One region of the Streptomyces sp. NBC_00236 genome, then DNA from elsewhere that is predicted to be linked to it. Evidence: riboswitches for the same ligand, from Rfam matches in the RefSeq annotation. Region 1 holds a riboswitch; each other region holds the start of a gene.
What was found. A riboswitch is a leader RNA that binds a small molecule or an ion and turns the genes downstream of it on or off. The one in region 1 is predicted to bind cyclic di-AMP.
Positions count from the first base shown of each region.

Region 2: it holds a riboswitch for cyclic di-AMP, as region 1 does, so the genes downstream of both, OG446_RS02695 (transglycosylase SLT domain-containing protein) here and OG446_RS19830 (M23 family metallopeptidase) in region 1, are expected to answer to the same signal.
Region 3: it holds a riboswitch for cyclic di-AMP, as region 1 does, so the genes downstream of both, OG446_RS23470 (C40 family peptidase) here and OG446_RS19830 (M23 family metallopeptidase) in region 1, are expected to answer to the same signal.
Region 4: it holds a riboswitch for cyclic di-AMP, as region 1 does, so the genes downstream of both, OG446_RS33645 (M23 family metallopeptidase) here and OG446_RS19830 (M23 family metallopeptidase) in region 1, are expected to answer to the same signal.

Region 1 is NZ_CP108100.1:4,384,448-4,388,407, reverse strand. Features, by position in the region: gene OG446_RS19835 (aldo/keto reductase) at 1-396, opposite strand, end outside; gene OG446_RS19830 (M23 family metallopeptidase) at 700-1,869, opposite strand; cyclic di-AMP (ydaO/yuaA leader) riboswitch at 1,881-2,035, opposite strand; gene OG446_RS19825 (PP2C family protein-serine/threonine phosphatase) at 2,312-3,577, opposite strand; tRNA gene OG446_RS19820 (tRNA-Met) at 3,710-3,783, opposite strand.
Region 2 is NZ_CP108100.1:616,150-620,109, forward strand. Features, by position in the region: gene OG446_RS02690 (esterase) at 1-351, opposite strand, end outside; gene OG446_RS02695 (transglycosylase SLT domain-containing protein) at 553-1,440, opposite strand; cyclic di-AMP (ydaO/yuaA leader) riboswitch at 1,444-1,629, opposite strand; gene OG446_RS02700 (ABC transporter ATP-binding protein) at 1,924-2,757, opposite strand; gene OG446_RS02705 (FecCD family ABC transporter permease) at 2,765-3,960, opposite strand, start outside.
Region 3 is NZ_CP108100.1:5,183,197-5,187,156, forward strand. Features, by position in the region: gene OG446_RS23470 (C40 family peptidase) at 44-1,222, opposite strand; cyclic di-AMP (ydaO/yuaA leader) riboswitch at 1,221-1,388, opposite strand; gene pcrA (DNA helicase PcrA) at 1,648-3,960, shown strand, end outside.
Region 4 is NZ_CP108100.1:7,555,040-7,558,999, reverse strand. Features, by position in the region: gene OG446_RS33650 (SGNH/GDSL hydrolase family protein) at 1-729, opposite strand, end outside; gene OG446_RS33645 (M23 family metallopeptidase) at 992-1,933, opposite strand; cyclic di-AMP (ydaO/yuaA leader) riboswitch at 1,937-2,095, opposite strand; gene OG446_RS33640 (tyrosine-protein phosphatase) at 2,580-3,392, shown strand; gene OG446_RS33635 (DUF6126 family protein) at 3,462-3,638, opposite strand; gene OG446_RS33630 (helix-turn-helix domain-containing protein) at 3,686-3,960, opposite strand, start outside.

The sequences.
Region 1 (3,960 bases):
CGGGACCGTCTCGTCGTCGAAGTGCGTGTAGTAGAGATCGATGTGGTCGGTACCGAGCCGGCGCAGCGACTCCTCGGCGGCGGCCTTGATGGTGGTGGCGGAGAGCCCCTTGTAGGCAGGGTGTGAGCCGACCTTGGTGGCCACGACGATGTCGGAGCGGTTGCCGCGTGCGGCGAGCCACTTGCCGATGAGGGTCTCCGACTCGCCACCCTCGTTGCCGGGGACCCAGGCCGAATAGGCGTCGGCGGTGTCGATGAAGTTGCCGCCGGCCGCCGCGTAGGCGTCGAGCACCGCGAAGGACTGCGCCTCGTCGGCCGTCCATCCGAAGACGTTGCCGCCGAGGGCGAGCGGGAAGACCTGGAGGCTGGAGGAACCGAGCTTACGGAGAGAAGTCATGGGTGGCACAACCACTTCCACGGGCTCCGCTATTCCGTGGCCTGTGCATCTTGAACGGGTGCAGCGCGGCATTCTGAACAGGTGCGGCGCGGCATCCTGAACAGGTGCGGCACGCGGACGGAGACAGACCGGCAGCCCTGACGTCGGGGGGTGAGCGTCAGGGCTGCCGGGGTTTCGTGGCCGGAGAACCGGCGTGAGGGGCGTTCTCGGAGCGTCCTGGGAAACGGTCCCGGACAAGCTTCGGACCGGCCTCGGACCGGCCTCGGGAAACGGCCCCTCCTCGAACCATCCAGGGAGACGGTCTCAGACCGTCAGACCGCGGGCCTGCAGCCAGGCCATCGGGTCGATGCCGGTGCCGTCCGGGGTGTGGACCTCCAGGTGGAGGTGCGGGCCCGTCACGTTGCCGGTCGCGCCGACGCGTCCGATGGTGTCGCCCGTCGTGACCTTCTGGCCGATGCTGACGTCGATCGAGGACTGGTGGCAGAACCACAGCTCCGTGCCGTCCTCCAGCTCCAGGACCGTGCGGTAGCCGTAGGAACCGGAGTAGCCGGCCGACTTGACCGTGCCGGTGTGGATGGCCTTGATCGGTGTTCCGGTCGGCGCCGCGAAGTCGAGGCCCGTGTGGTAGCCGGAGGACCACATCGATCCGGCCTCGCCGAAGGTCGAGGTGATCGTGTACGAGGAGGTGGGGATGGCGTAGCTGGCGGCGAGCTTGGCGAGCCGCAGCGCTTCCGCCTTCTTCGCCGCTTCCTCCGCCGCCTTCTTCTTCTCGGCGGCGATCTTGGCCTCGGCGGCGTCCTGCTGCTTCTTCGCCTCGGCTGCGGCCTTCTCCGCGGCCGCCTTCTCCGCAGCCGCCTTGACCTCGGCGTCGGCGGCGTCCTGCTGCTGCTCGGCCTGCTGGAGGATGCGGGCGCGGAGTGCCTCACCGGCGTCCGTGGTGCCCTGCTCGGCCTCGGCGGTGGTGATGCCGGCGGTCGTCAGCGGGGCGGCAGCGGTCTCGGCCGCAGCCTTGTCCGCCGTGGACTCGGACTCTCCCGAGAACAGCGCGCCGACGCCCGGGAGGGACTTGGCGTCGGGGAGATTGTCCGCGATGGAATCGGGAAGAGAGATGGAGACCGGCGGCTTGCTCTGGGCGGTGGCCATGCCACCCGCACCGACGGCCGCGATGACGCCGACGCCGAGGACGGTGGAACTGCGGGCCAGACCATTGCGCTGCTTGGCGACGCGGTGCTTGCCGCGCACGGGGCGGATGGACTCCTCGGTGGGGTTCCATTCCTCCCAGGTCCTGTCGGACCCGGCCTCGTCGGCGCGGAAGTCGTTTCCGAAGTCGCTGCCCCGATCGGTCCCGTAATCGGTCGCGTAGTCGGCCCCGTACTCCGTACCGAATGCGGTGGCGGGCCGGGGGGCGAGGTCATCGCCGTACTCGGACCGGAACCGAGAGGGAGCTTCGGGGGCAGGCTTGTTGGACGCCACGGGGGCGCACTCCTTTCCTTCCTTCTCGCCTACCGGGTTAGCTGACGGGTTCGGAGCAGGAAGGTCTCCTACGGGTTCCTCCGCCTCACAAACAAGACAGAGATGCCCGATTCACCCCATGTAGGTGGTTCCCCGGTTCCCTTGCGGAATTCGGCGCTCGCGCACGGTGCCGCCACTGACGGCGGCTGGGACAACCGCGCTGCGTTATCGAACGTTAATAGACACCGGGGTCCGATTCCAAGCCGTTCCCACTGATCGTTCGCGTCCTTGGCCTGGACTTTACGGGACACAACCGGGTGCAATCGGGCGAGTTGATCGCCCCTCGGATGGCACCCGATTTCTGACGTTGCGTCAAATGTTATGCGGAGGGGTGTCTTTCGGTTACGGACGGTGGTATCGCCCTCCACCGCTCCCCCCTCACCTGTCACCGCAGGGAGCCGGCTCAGCCGCCGCCGTCGCCCAGACCGACGATCTTCACGGTCCTGCGCCGGTCGGGCTGCCCCTCGGCGGGCCGCACGACCGCGAGCAGCGCCATGTCGTCCGTCGACTCGCCCCCCGTATGCAGCCGTACGTCATCGGTCAGCGCGGAGAGGAGTTCCTCGGGTCCCGGGAAGATCCGTCCCCGCAGCCGCTCGGCAGGGTCGTAGAAGACCCCTTCGGCGTTACGGGCCTCGGAGAGGCCGTCCGTATAGAGGAGAAGCGTCGCCCCGGCCGGCAGGTCCCACTCGTCGGCCCGGTCCGGCCACACCCCCAGGTCCATCCCCAGCGGCAGCGCGGGCACCGACGGACCGAGCACATCCAGCCCTCCGTCCGTGTGCAGGAGCAGCGGCTCGGGGTGACCGCGGTTGACGATCCGCACCCGGCCCGCCCCCCGCGGGACCTCGGCGAGCACGGCGGTGATGAACCCCTCGAACGCGTCCAGGCCACCACGCCGGTCCGACTCCCGCGCCAGCGCGCGCTCCAGCCGCAGCGCCACGCCCTCCAGGGTCTCCTCCTGTTCGGCCGCCTCCCGGAAGGCCCCGATGACCACCGCCACCGCCTCCACGGCGTCCAGCCCCTTGCCGCGCACGTCCCCGACCACCAGCCGCACCCCCTGCGGGCTGTCCGCCACCGAGAACAGGTCGCCGCCGACGAACTCGTCCGCCTGCGCCGCCTCGTACCGCGCGGCCACCTGCAGCCCGCCGATCCGGTCGGACGGTGTCGGCAGCACCGCCCGCATGGCCGTCTCCGCGATGACGCGGGCGGAGGCCAGCTGCTCGTTGCTGCGCCGGACGACCCCGTTGATCACGACGGCGAGGACGGAGACGGTGAGGACGGTGAGCAGTTCGATGGAGGGCACGACCTGCAGCAGGGTGCCGCTGGACAGCCGCAGCACGACGACGGCCAGCAGCGCGGCGACACCGGTACGTACCGTGCTGGCCAGCGAGAAGAACGGCGCGGCGATCAGCGGGGCCGCCGCGTACAAGGGGACGGCGGTGAACTCGGGCGGGGAGAAAGCATCGAACAGCACGCCCCCGACGATCATCATCGTGGGCAGCAGCCGGACGAACCGGCGGGTCCTCACATCCCCGGCGCGCCTCCCCCGCCGCTTCTCCCGCTTCCCCACCTGCTGCTCTCCTGCCCGGTGCATCCACGGCCGCGGACGGTACCGCGCACCACCCCCAGGCTTCCCGGAGCAGGGCCGCGGGGCGACTCCTCGTCGGCCAATGGGGGTACGCGTACGCGATACGGCCCCGCACCGGCCAACCCGGCGGGCCACGAACCGACGGACCCAGTGGCCCACGGCGTACAAACGAATCAGGCCCGGCACGCTGTATGCATGCCGGGCCTGATTCTTCAGTAGCGGGGACAGGATTTGAACCTGCGACCTCTGGGTTATGAGCCCAGCGAGCTACCGAGCTGCTCCACCCCGCGTCGGTAAACACAACTCTACGGCATGTTCGAGGCACTCATGACCACCCTCGTGACCACCCGGCGCACACACCGGCGCGCACACCCTGTGGGCGGCACACGGACGCGCCCGGTCCGCAGCCTGGCCCGCCGCCCGGCCGCACACCTGAGGAGTGCGCCCCTGTGGACATTCGACACCCA
Region 2 (3,960 bases), 3.8 Mb from region 1:
GTCCCCGTCCAGGTCGCCGGTGGCCAGCGCGGCGCCGAAACCGTCCCCGGCCTCGGCGCCGCCCGGCACCCCGGTGGTGTTCTGGCTGAGGACGGTGCCCCGGGTGGTATTGATGCCGCCCGGCCCGCCGTACTGCACGGTCACGTACCCCGCGCCCTTCTTGCCGCCGACGGTCCCGCCGGGCGCGCCGATGAGCACGTCCTCGTAGCCGTCACCGTTGAAGTCGGCGTCGCCGTCGTCGGCGTGCGTTCCGCCGGGGGCGACGGCGTGGGCGGAGGGCGCGACGGCGGCGGCCCCTGCCATCAGGAGAAGTGAGGCCGCGACAACGGCGGCCGGTCGGTAAGTGCGCACGTGCGGCTCCTCGGTTCAAGGATGACCGGGCGAGACCGGGGGGGGGGGGACGCCGGGAAGAGCCCGTCAGCCTCCTGGCGCCCTGTTGGACCGGCTCCGCGGCACAAGGGTTGTACGGCATCGCAAAAGGGGTGGAAGGGAGCTGCTCAGCTCCCTTCCACCCCTTTTCACGGCTCCGCGCGGGGGCGGTACCGCGGTGGATCAGTAGGCCCCGAAGACGTTGTCGATCGAGCCGTACGTCGCGGCGGCGTAGTTGCACGCGGCGGTGATGTTGGCGACGGGGTCCAGGATGTCCAGCGAGGTGCCGGGCACGTGGTACGCGTCGAACGTGGGCTGGATGACCTGGAGCAGGCCCTTGGACGGGGTGCCCGCGGCGGCGTTCGAGTCCCAGTTGTTGACGATCTGCGGGTTGCCCGAGGACTCGCGCATGATGTTGCGGTGGATGCTGTCGTAGCTGCCGGGGATGCCGTGCTCGGCCATGACGGCGAGGGACTCCTTGATCCAGCCGTCGAGGTCGTCCGTGTACGCCGTGGCGCTCTGCGCGGGCGCGGTCTCGACGGTCTGGGCGGTCTCCTCGGCGACGGGCGTCGCCGTCCGCTGGGAACGGTCGGCGCGGTCGGTGCTCTCGGCACGGTCGCCCGACGGCTGCGAGGCGCTGCCGGAGGTGTTCTCCGCCTTGAATTCGCTCTTGGTCGCGGCCTCGGGGGCGGTGGCCGTGGACTTGGCTCCGATGGTGAGCTTCAGGCCCGGGTGAATCAGGTCGGGGTTGCCGCCGACCACGCTCCGGTTGTCCTTGTAGAGCTGCGCCCAGCCGCCGTCGAGGGAATGCCCGCGGGCGATCTTGGAAAGCGAATCGCCGGAGACCACGGAATAGGTGGTGGACTTGGCGTGCTGCACGGAAATTCCCTTGCCGGCAACGGAAACCGGGGCTGCGGCCTTTTCCGCGACGACCGACTGGACCGGCGCGGCGGAAGCCGATCCGGCCGCGATCAGGGGGAGCGCGAGAACCGCGCCGCCCGCGCTCACGGCGATGAGACCGCGGGTCAGGGGGGTGGACTTGGAACGACGGTGGTGACCCTTGATGGGCATGGCGCTTTTCCTCTCCGCCGCCTGCGAGGTGAGCTGTCGGGTTCGGACTGGAGATGTCCGGCCGCACATGGCGACTTCACCCCTAGCCGCTCCGGATTCCCGGAACGGCGGCAAACCTGGGTCCCCCGCTCCTGCCGTACGTGAGTGGTCGGGTTACCGGACGGCGGCAGGATTCGGCGTTCCGTCCGGATTGACGGTGACCGTAAGCGAGAAAGACCGGGCGGAACAAGCCCGGATTTCCTGATCACAATTGATTCGCAAGATCAATAAAAGGAAATGTGCGATGCCGGTCACATCCGGGCGGGTCAGTTTTCTTGGGGCGCCAGGGAACCGAAGTGTCTGGTTCCGCGTCAGGGGCGGGAAACGTGACGCTGGCCACTGCGCCCGAAACGGGCGATTTGCCCACCCGGAGAAGCCATGCCTCACGGAGGCGTGACGGGAGGGGCATTCTCAACCATTCCGGACAATCGCCTAATTAGGGCACTACGGGATGGACGTCGGCTGCGCGGCCACGCCGGCACGACTGCGCGGCACCACGACCGGTGAACCGTCGCCCGGGGCGGCGAGTACGTCCGCGTCGAGCGCGTACAGCTCCTTCACCAGCGCCTCGTCGACCGTCTCCCGGGGGGCGCCCGTGGCGATGACGCGGCCCCCCTTCATGGCGACGAGCAGATCGGCGTAGCGGGCCGCGGCAACGAGGTCGTGCTGGACCATGACGACGGTGCGACCGGTGGCCGCGACCTCGCGGACGAGTTCCAGGACCTCGACGGCGTGCCCGAGGTCGAGGGCGCTGGTCGGTTCGTCGAGCAGGACCACCGGGGTCTGCTGGGCCAGCACCATCGCGAGCCAGCAGCGCTGGCGCTGACCGCCGGACAGCCGGTCGACGCGCTCCCCGGCCAGCGCGGTGGTCCCGGTCGCGTCGAGTGCGTCGCGTACCGCCCGCTCGTCCTCGCGCGACCACTGGCGCAGCAGCCCCTGGTGCGGGCTGCGGCCGTAGCGCACCAGCCCGGCCACGGTGACCGCCTCGGGGGCGCGCGGCGACTGCGGCAGCAGCGCGACATGGTGGGCGGCCCTGCGACGGCCGGTCCTCCAGATGTCCGTGCCGCCGATCAGGACCGTGCCGGACTCGGGGCGGTGGAGCCGGGCGACGGTCCGCAGCAGGGTCGACTTCCCGCAGCCGTTGGGCCCCACGATCGCGACGACGTGTCCGGCGGGAACGGTGAGGTCGACGTTCTCGACGACGGGCCGGCCCGGATATCCGGCGTGCAGGCCACGGACTTCGAGGCCCGCCTTCGTACCGGTCGGATGCTCGGTCATGTGCGGCTCACGCCTTTCCGGCGGCCGGGTCGGGCCGCAGCAGTACCCACAGGAGGAAGGGGCCGCCGAGGACGCTGGTGACGACCCCGACGGGCAGTTCGACCGGCGCGGCGACACGCCCGATCGCATCGGCCGCGGCGATCAGCGCGGCCCCGGTCAGCGCCGACGCGGTGACCGGGACACGGGTGGGACCGGTCAGCCGCTGGGCGAGGATCGGCGCCGCCAGCGCGACGAAGGCGATGGGTCCGCCGACGCCGACCGCCGTGCCGGCCAGCAGGACGGCGAGAGCGAGCGCGACGGTACGGACCCGTCGCAGGTCGACGCCCAGGGAGCTCGCCACCTCGTCGCCGAAGCGCAGCAGTTGCAGCCGGTGCCCGGCGGCCAGCGAGAGCGGGACGAGGAACAGCAAGGCCACTGCCAAGGGCGTCCCGGCGTCCCAGTCGCGTCCGTTGAGGCTGCCCACGGCCCAGAGGAACACGCCGCCCGCCGTGTTGTCGTTCTCGCGCGACATGATCAGGTCGCTCACCGCGCCGATGAAGGTGGAGATGCCGATCCCGGTCACCAGCAGCCGGTATCCGGCGCTCCCCGCTCCTCCCGCGCACAGGACGACGAGGACGGCGGCGGCCACGGCTCCGACCGGGCCGAGCCACCAGTTGCCGACCATGCCGGTGGCGGATCCCGCGGCGGCGGCCACCACGGCAGCGGTGGCGCCTTCGTTGACCCCGACCAGGTCGGGTGTGGCGAGCCGGTTGCCGGCCAGGGTCTGGGTGAGACAGCCCGCGATACCGAGGGCGGCGCCGACCAGCAGACCGGTGAAGATCCGGGGGAGCCGGAAGTCGCGCACGATCATGACGGTTCCGGCATCGCCGGTTCCGAGGATTCCCGAAAGGGTCTGCGACAGGCTCATTCCGGTCGAACTCGCCATCACCGCCAGGGTGATGAGGAGGACCAGCAGTGGAAGGAGCAGCACGGCGGCGAACGCGCTGCGCCTCGGGAGGAGCCAGGAAAGCGTCCCGGTGCGGAGCACGACACTGTCGGGCGGGGTCACGTCCGTCGGGCAGGGACTCCCGCCATGGACGACCGGGGTCACTTCCTTGATGCCGGAACTCCCGCCATGGACGGCCGGGGTCACTTCCTTCGTGCCGGAACTCCCGCCGTGGACGGCCTGAGCCACGTCCTTCGTGCCGGAACTCCCGCCGCGGA
Region 3 (3,960 bases), 800 kb from region 1:
CGTGGACCCAAAACGCGGCCCCACGGTGGCCCCGCAGCGCTCGTCAGCCCGGCCGCACGCTCCCGTAGATCGGCATGTAGTAGATCGACTCCTCGCGCACGTTCGCCCCCGGCTTCGGCGCGTGGATCATCATGCCGTCGCCCTTGTAGATGCCGACGTGGCTGATGTCGTCGTAGAAGAACACCAGGTCCCCGGGCCGCAGATCCTCGGTGGCTATCCGGGTGCCCACGTTCACCTGGTCCCAGGTGGTCCGCGGAATGTCGACACCGGCCGCCTTCCAGGCCGCCTGGGTGAGCCCGGAGCAGTCGTACGAGGCCGGGCCGGTCGCCCCCCAGACGTACGGCTTGCCGAGCTGCGCCCTGGCGAACGCCATGACCTTCTCGGCCTTGGTCGAGGCGTCGGCGTCCGAACCCGAGCCCGAGCCGGTCCCGGTTCCGGTGCCTGCCCCCGTGCCGCTGCCGGCCTCCTCGGCGGCCTCCTCGGCCGCCGCGGCCTCGCGGTCGGCCTCGGCCTTCGCGGCGGCCTGCTTCTTCGCCAGCTCCGCCGCCTTGCGCTTGGCCTCCGCCTCCTTCTTGCGCTCCAGCTCGGCCAGCCGCGCCTTCTCCTCGGCTGTCAGCTTCGACAGCAGGCCGCGGGCCTCGGACAGCTTCGTCTGGACGTTCTGCTTGCTGGTGCGCAGGGTCGCCTGGGACTCGGTGAGCGTCTCCAGGCTCGCCACGGCCTCGGCCCGCTGCTCGGACGCCTTCACCTGCTGCGTACGGAAGTCCGACACCGCCCGCGTCTGGCGCTCGGTCATCCGGTCCATGAGGTGGGTCTGGTCGAAGAACGACTGCGGGTCGTCGGCCAGGAAGAAGGTGGCGGTCGGGGCGAGGGTGCCGCCGCGGTACTGGGCGGCGGCATAGGTGCCGAGCGTCCTGCGTGCCTCGTTCAGCTTCTCGGTGCGCTTGGCGACGTCGTCGAGCAGGGTGTCCACCTTGGAGCGCTGCGCCGTGGTCGCTTCCTTCGCCTGGTTGTACTGCTGGGTCGCGGTGCCCGCCTGCCGGTAGAGGTCGTCGACCTTCTTCTGTACGTCCTCGATGCTGGGCTTGGGAGCCGGGGCGGCGAGTGCGCTCTGCGTGGACAGCAGGGTCACCGAAGCCAGTGCGGCCGTCGTGATCCCGACGGCCGGGCCGGTATTGCGCACACGGGTGCGCGGTTTGCGATGCGACGCCAAGGCCGGCATCTCCTTCCGTGGACCGCCTACCGGGTTAGCTGTCGGGTTCGGGCGGAACGGAAGGCTGCCCTACGGTCCTGGTGGGGGATTTCGGACCGATTCACCCCGGTGATGCGTGTGGGTCCCCGGTTCCGGACTCCCGTGACGGACAGCCCGGATTCGGCGTGGACGCCCGCTCGGCGTGGATCGCCTCTGGGGGTACGGGCCGCCCGAACGAGCACGCTAGCCAACTCATGGTGCCGCTGTGAAGGTTGATGTTCGATATGCCCGATACATTTTCGTGACCTTGCCGGATCGGGGCGCTGCGGGGCAGGTGGGGCCCGGGGTCGCTCCACACAGTGATGCCCATCGCTCGCTCTGAGTGTCCGGTCGCCGGTGCGTGGTTGGTCACTCGGGCCCGGAGTGTCAGTGCGCACGCCTAGACTCGGGAGGCGATGAGCAGCCTCTTTGACGACAGTTTCCTGGCCGGCCTCCAGCACACGGAGGAAGGGCCCCCGCCGCCCCCCGAGGACTCCGCACCCGAAGCGGTGCCGGAGGACCTCTTCGCGGGCGTTTTCGACGGGCCCCCGCCGCCCCGCGAGGCCTACTACCGCGACGGGGCCCACCGCCCGGTCATCGACGCGGCCGCGCTGCTGGACGGGCTGAACACCGAGCAGCGCGCAGCCGTCGTGCACGCCGGGTCCCCGCTGCTCATCGTCGCCGGTGCCGGTTCGGGCAAGACCCGCGTACTGACGCACCGCATCGCCCATCTGCTGGCCGAGCGCGGCGTGCACCCCGGCCAGATCCTGGCGATCACCTTCACCAACAAGGCCGCCGGCGAGATGAAGGAGCGCGTCGAGCAGCTCGTCGGACCGCGGGCCAACGCCATGTGGGTCATGACCTTCCACAGCGCGTGCGTACGGATCCTGCGCCGCGAGTCGAAGCGGCTCGGCTTCACCTCCTCGTTCTCCATCTACGACGCCGCCGACTCCAAGCGCCTCATGGCCCTGGTCTGCCGCGATCTCGACCTCGACCCGAAGCGCTACCCGCCGAAGTCGTTCACGGCGAAGGTCTCGAACCTGAAGAACGAGCTGATCGACGAGGAGACCTTCGCCGGCCAGGCTGCCGACGGCTTCGAGAAGACACTCGCCCAGGCCTACGCGCTCTACCAGTCCCGGCTGCGCGAGGCGAACGCGCTGGACTTCGACGACATCATCATGACGACGGTGCACCTGCTCCAGGCGTTCCCCGACGTCGCCGAGCACTACCGCCGCCGCTTCCGCCACGTCCTCGTCGACGAGTACCAGGACACCAACCACGCCCAGTACACGCTCGTACGGGAACTGGTCGGCCCGGCGGGCGAGGCCGACGCCCCGGGCGAGCTGTGCGTCGTGGGTGACGCGGACCAGTCGATCTACGCCTTCCGCGGCGCGACCATCCGCAACATCCTCCAGTTCGAGGAGGACTACCCGGACGCGACGACGATCATGCTGGAGCAGAACTACCGCTCCACGCAGACGATCCTGTCCGCGGCCAACGCGGTCATCGAGCGCAACGAGAGCCGCCGCCCGAAGAACCTCTGGACGAACGCGGGCGCGGGCACCCGCATCACCGGCTATGTCGCCGACACCGAGCACGACGAGGCGCAGTTCGTCGCCGACGAGATCGACCGGCTGACCGACGCGGGCGACGCCAAGGCCGGCGACGTGGCGATCTTCTACCGGACGAACGCGCAGTCGCGTGTCTTCGAGGAGATCTTCATCCGCGTCGGCCTGCCCTACAAGGTGGTCGGCGGCGTGCGCTTCTACGAGCGCAAGGAGGTCAGGGACGTCCTGGCCTACCTCCGGGTCCTCTCCAACCCCGAGGACACCGTCCCGCTGCGCCGCATCCTGAACGTGCCCAAGCGGGGCATCGGCGACCGGGCCGAGGCGATGATCGACGCCCTGTCGATGCGCGAGAAGATCTCCTTCCCGCAGGCGCTGCGCCGGGTCGACGAGGCGTACGGCATGGCAGCCCGTTCGTCGAACGCGGTGAAGCGGTTCAACACGCTGATGGAGGAGCTCCGCACGGTCGTGGAGTCCGGCGCTGGACCTGCGGTCGTGGTGGAGGCCGTCATGGAGCGGACCGGCTATCTCGCCGAGCTCCAGGCGTCCACCGACCCGCAGGACGAGACCCGGATCGAGAACCTCCAGGAACTCGCCTCCGTCGCCCTCGAGTTCGAGCAGGAGCGGGCGGAGGACGAAGGCGCGGGCACGCTCGCCGAGTTCCTGGAGAAGGTCGCGCTCGTCGCCGACGCCGACCAGATCCCCGACGAGGACGAGGACGGCTCCGGTGTCGTCACGCTGATGACGCTGCACACCGCCAAGGGCCTCGAATTCCCGGTGGTCTTCCTGACCGGCATGGAGGACGGGGTCTTCCCGCACATGCGGGCACTCGGACAGACCAAGGAGCTGGAGGAGGAGCGGCGGCTCGCCTACGTCGGCATCACGCGCGCCCGCGAGCGGCTCTACCTCACTCGCGCGGCGATGCGCAGCGCCTGGGGCCAGCCCGCGTACAACCCGCCGTCGCGGTTCCTGGAGGAGATCCCGGACCAGCACCTGGAGTGGAAGCGCAAGGGCCCCATGGCGGCACCGGCCGGGCCGACGTCGGGCATCACCTCGTCGCGCTCCGCGTCCCGTGCGCGCTCCGGCCCCTCGGGCTTCGCGACCCGGCGGACCTCGGACAAGCCGACGATCACCCTGGTGGCCGGTGACCGGGTCACCCACGAC
Region 4 (3,960 bases), 3.2 Mb from region 1:
GTCGTCGCGCCGCACTTCGAGCGTTCCGCGCTGGGCCTGCGGCGGCCACTCCTGGTCCGGATCGGCGGGTACGCCGAGGCCGAGGACCTGGGCGGCGCGCAGCGCGACCCGGGTGTGGCCCTCGGGCGACAGGTGCAGCCGGTCGTCGTCCCAGGCGCGCCGGTCCTGGACCGAGCGCAGGGACCACAGGTCGAGGACCGGGCAGTCGTAGCGGTCGGCGATGGACCGTACATGCGCGGTGTAGGTGGCGATCTTGCCGCGCAGATGGCGCAGCACGGGCACGTTGCGGGTGTCGAAGCCGGTGGTGACCATGACCGTGCCGACCGACCGGGTCAGGTCGGCGACCGCGCGCTCGAAGCGCTCGGCCACGTCGTCGGGATCGGTGCCCGGCCGGATGATGTCGTTGCCGCCGGCGCAGAAGCTCACCAGATCGGGGGCGAGTTCCTTGGCGCGCGGCACCTGCTCCTCGACGATCTGGTCGAGGAGACGTCCTCGTACGGCGAGATTGGCGTACCTGAAGTCTGCGTGAGCGGTGCCCGTCGCCGCGCCCGGGTCCGGGAGCTGGTCCGCGAGAAGGACCGCGAACCGGTCCGCCCAGCCGACGAACGTTCCGTCCGGGCCGGGGTCACCGACTCCCTCGGTGAAGCTGTCGCCAATCGCCGCGTACGACCCGATGGCGCCCTGTTGGTTGATGACGCCCTGCTGGATGTTGTTCGAATCGTCTGCCACAAGGGCATATCCTGCACCGCCGAATGTGACCTACGCGACCGTAATAAGGGGTTGACGGGTGGTGAGATAGACCACCCGGTCAGTTTTTGGTAAAGGGGGAATAAGAGTGGCCACCACCCACCGCCACCATTCACCGCCGCCGCCCCGGAGCCGCGCGCCTCTTCCGAGCACGGACAGCCAACGGCAGAGGGACGGTGCGCCGCCGCGCACCGTCCCTCCATGCATTGCTCAGGCCCGGTTCACCGGACCGGTGTTGCCCGGATCAGACGTTGATGCCGTGCGACGCCAGGTAGGCGATCGGGTCGATGTCCGAGCCGTACGCCGGACCCGTGCGGACCTCGAAGTGGAGGTGCGGGCCGGTGGCGTTGCCGGTGGAGCCGGACAGGCCGACCTGCTGGCCCGCGGTCACGGTCTGGCCGGCCGAGACGGAGAGCGAGGACATGTGGCCGTACTGCGAGTAGTGGCCGTCGGCGTGCTTGATGACGACCTCGTTGCCGTACGCGCCGCCCCAGCCGGCGGTGACGACGGTGCCGGAGGTGATCGCCTTCACGCTCGTGCCGGTGGACACGGGGAAGTCGATGCCGGTGTGGCTGCCGCTGGACCAGTTGGCACCGGAGGCGCGGTACGCGGTGGTGTGGTTGCCCGGGACCGGGTGGACGTAACCGGAGTCGTTGCTCTGGGTGGCCGGCGCCGAGGTCTCCTTGGACGACGAGTCGTCGGAGGAGGACGAGTCGGAGGCCGTGGAGGCCTTCGTCTCGGTCTTGGCCGGGGCCTTGGAGGGGGCCTTCGACGGGGTGGTGGTGCCCGTGGAGGTGGTCGAGGCGTGGCCCCAGGCCTTGCCGCCGAGGGTCAGCTTCATGCCCGGGAAGATCAGGCTCGGGTCGTCGCCGACGACCTTGCGGTTGTCCTGGTACAGCTTCTCCCAGCCACCCTTGAGCTTGTGCTCGGCAGCGATCTTCGACAGGTAGTCGCCGGAGACCACGGTGTAGGAGGTGGCGCCGGCCTGCTTCTTCGCGACCGGCTTGGCCGGGGTGGTGTGAGCGGCGGCCGACTTCGAGGTGACCGGAGCGGACTGCTCCGCGGCGTGGGCACCGGTGGCGCCGAGCAGCGGAAGCGCGATGACGGCTCCGCCGGCGCTCGCGGCGACGACGCCACGGGCAATGGTGCTGGACTTGGGACGACGGTGCTTACCCGATATGGGCATGAAGGTTTTCCTCTCCGGCGCCTGCGAGGTGAGCTGTCGGGTTCGGACTGGAGATGTCCGGTCGCGGCTGGCGCGACTTCACCCCGAGCCGTCCGGTTTCCCGGCCGGCGGCTTACCTGGTTCCCCCGCTCCTGCCACGCGGTGAGTGGGTGCGAATTCCGGGCGGCGGCAGGATTAGGCGGTCCGTCCGGATTGCAGCGAACGTAAGCGAGCCGGGACGGCGGAAACAAGCCACGGGTTCCGTGCGGGATTCCGTGCCGGAAATTCGGCGAGGAATTCCGGTCACACTCCGTGGATTACGGATCTTGGATTTCCGCGCCGCGCACGGAATACCCAGCGGCCCCGCCGCCACACACCGTCACGGATATGATCCCGCTCACGAGAGGGCGATCATCTACCGTAGAAGTAGGGCATGTTCGACTAAAGCCCTAATACGGACATGTCATGCCCATCGCTTCCGCTCCGTCGCATCGTCCGCGTGGATCCAGGGCCGCGCGGCCGTGCGGAGAGATCCGCCCGGCGGACTGCCACAGGGGCCCGAAGTGCGGGTACGACCAAGATGATTGCCTGAGGAATCAATGTCGTATCGTCACGAGAGTGGACCCGCGGGCGACACGCGCCGGCGGCAGAGCCCCCAGGAGTGACCGTGACGCAGCAGCTGCCGCAGACCCCGTCGACGGAGCCCGAGCTGGCGGGTGTCCGCAATTTCCGTGACGTGGGCGGCCTGCCCACCTCGGACGGCCGCCGGGTGCGGTACGGGCGGCTCTACCGCAGTGGTCACCTGGCACACGCCACGGCCGAGGACACCGCGTTCCTCACCGGTCTCGGTCTGCACACCGTCTTCGACTTCCGCAACGGCGCCGACCACAAGCTCGACGGCCTGGACGTGGAACTGCCGGGCGTGCGCAATGTGAACATCCCGCTCAGCGACCCGGCGGACGGCGCGGAGTTCTGGCGGATGGTGCGCGACGGCAACATGAACGAGCTGCGGTCGATCCTGGCCGACGGCAAGGGGACCCACCGCATGGTCGCTTCCTACCGCCGGATCATCCTGGACCGCACGGCAGAGCACAGCCGGGTCCTGCACGCCCTGGCCGAGGACAGCGTGCCCGCCCTGATGCACTGCGCCGCGGGCAAGGACCGCGCGGGTCTCTCCATCGCGGTGTCCCTGCTGGCCGTCGGCGTCGAGCGCGAGGCCATCGAGGCCGACTACCTCAAGTCCAACGACGCGCACCGCCGCTACAAGGTCCGCCGCAGCGACACCTCCGCCGCCGGGATGTCGCCCGAGGTGATGGAGCTGCTCAATCCCCTCTTCGGCGCCCACCCCGACTATCTCGCCGCCGCCTTCACCACCATCGACGAGACCTGGGGCGGCACCGACCGCTATCTCGCCGAAGGCCTCAGGATCAGCCAGGAGACGCGGGAGCGGCTGCGCGAGCGCCTGCTCGACGCGGGCTGACCGCCCGGGCGGTCAGCCCGCGTCCACGCCTGCCCGCCCGGCGGCTGCCCGACTCGCCCGTCCGCCCGCCTACTGGTTGTGCATCCCCACGGCGAACAACAGATAGAGGAAGCCGGCGATGACGTGCCCGGCCACCAGGTAGGCGAAGAGCCTGATGACGAGCCCGCGGGGCATCTTCTTCTCCTGCGGGTCGTAGTTCTTGGGCCGGCCCGGGCCGAGCGGGTCGTAGTTCTCGGAATCGGACATGACAGGTCCTCTCTGGCGACCGGCTGGCCGGTGGCGACGACAGCGCCTCAGCGACGGTGGATCCCGCTGCCGAGACACAGCTCGGCAGCGGGGCTCTGCAGCAGGGTGTGGACGAAGAGCAGCTCGGCACCGTCACGGTCGAGGGCCGCGATCCGGTGCGGAGTGAGCGAATCGAAGTGCGCGCTGTCGCCCGGGGCGAGGTCATGGACCGTCTCGCCGAGGGTCACCCTGAGGTGCCCGGCCAGGACGTAGAGCCACTCCTCGCCGGGGTGCACGCGCACCAGGTCCCCCTGGGCGCCGTAAGGGACCCGGACGCGCAGGG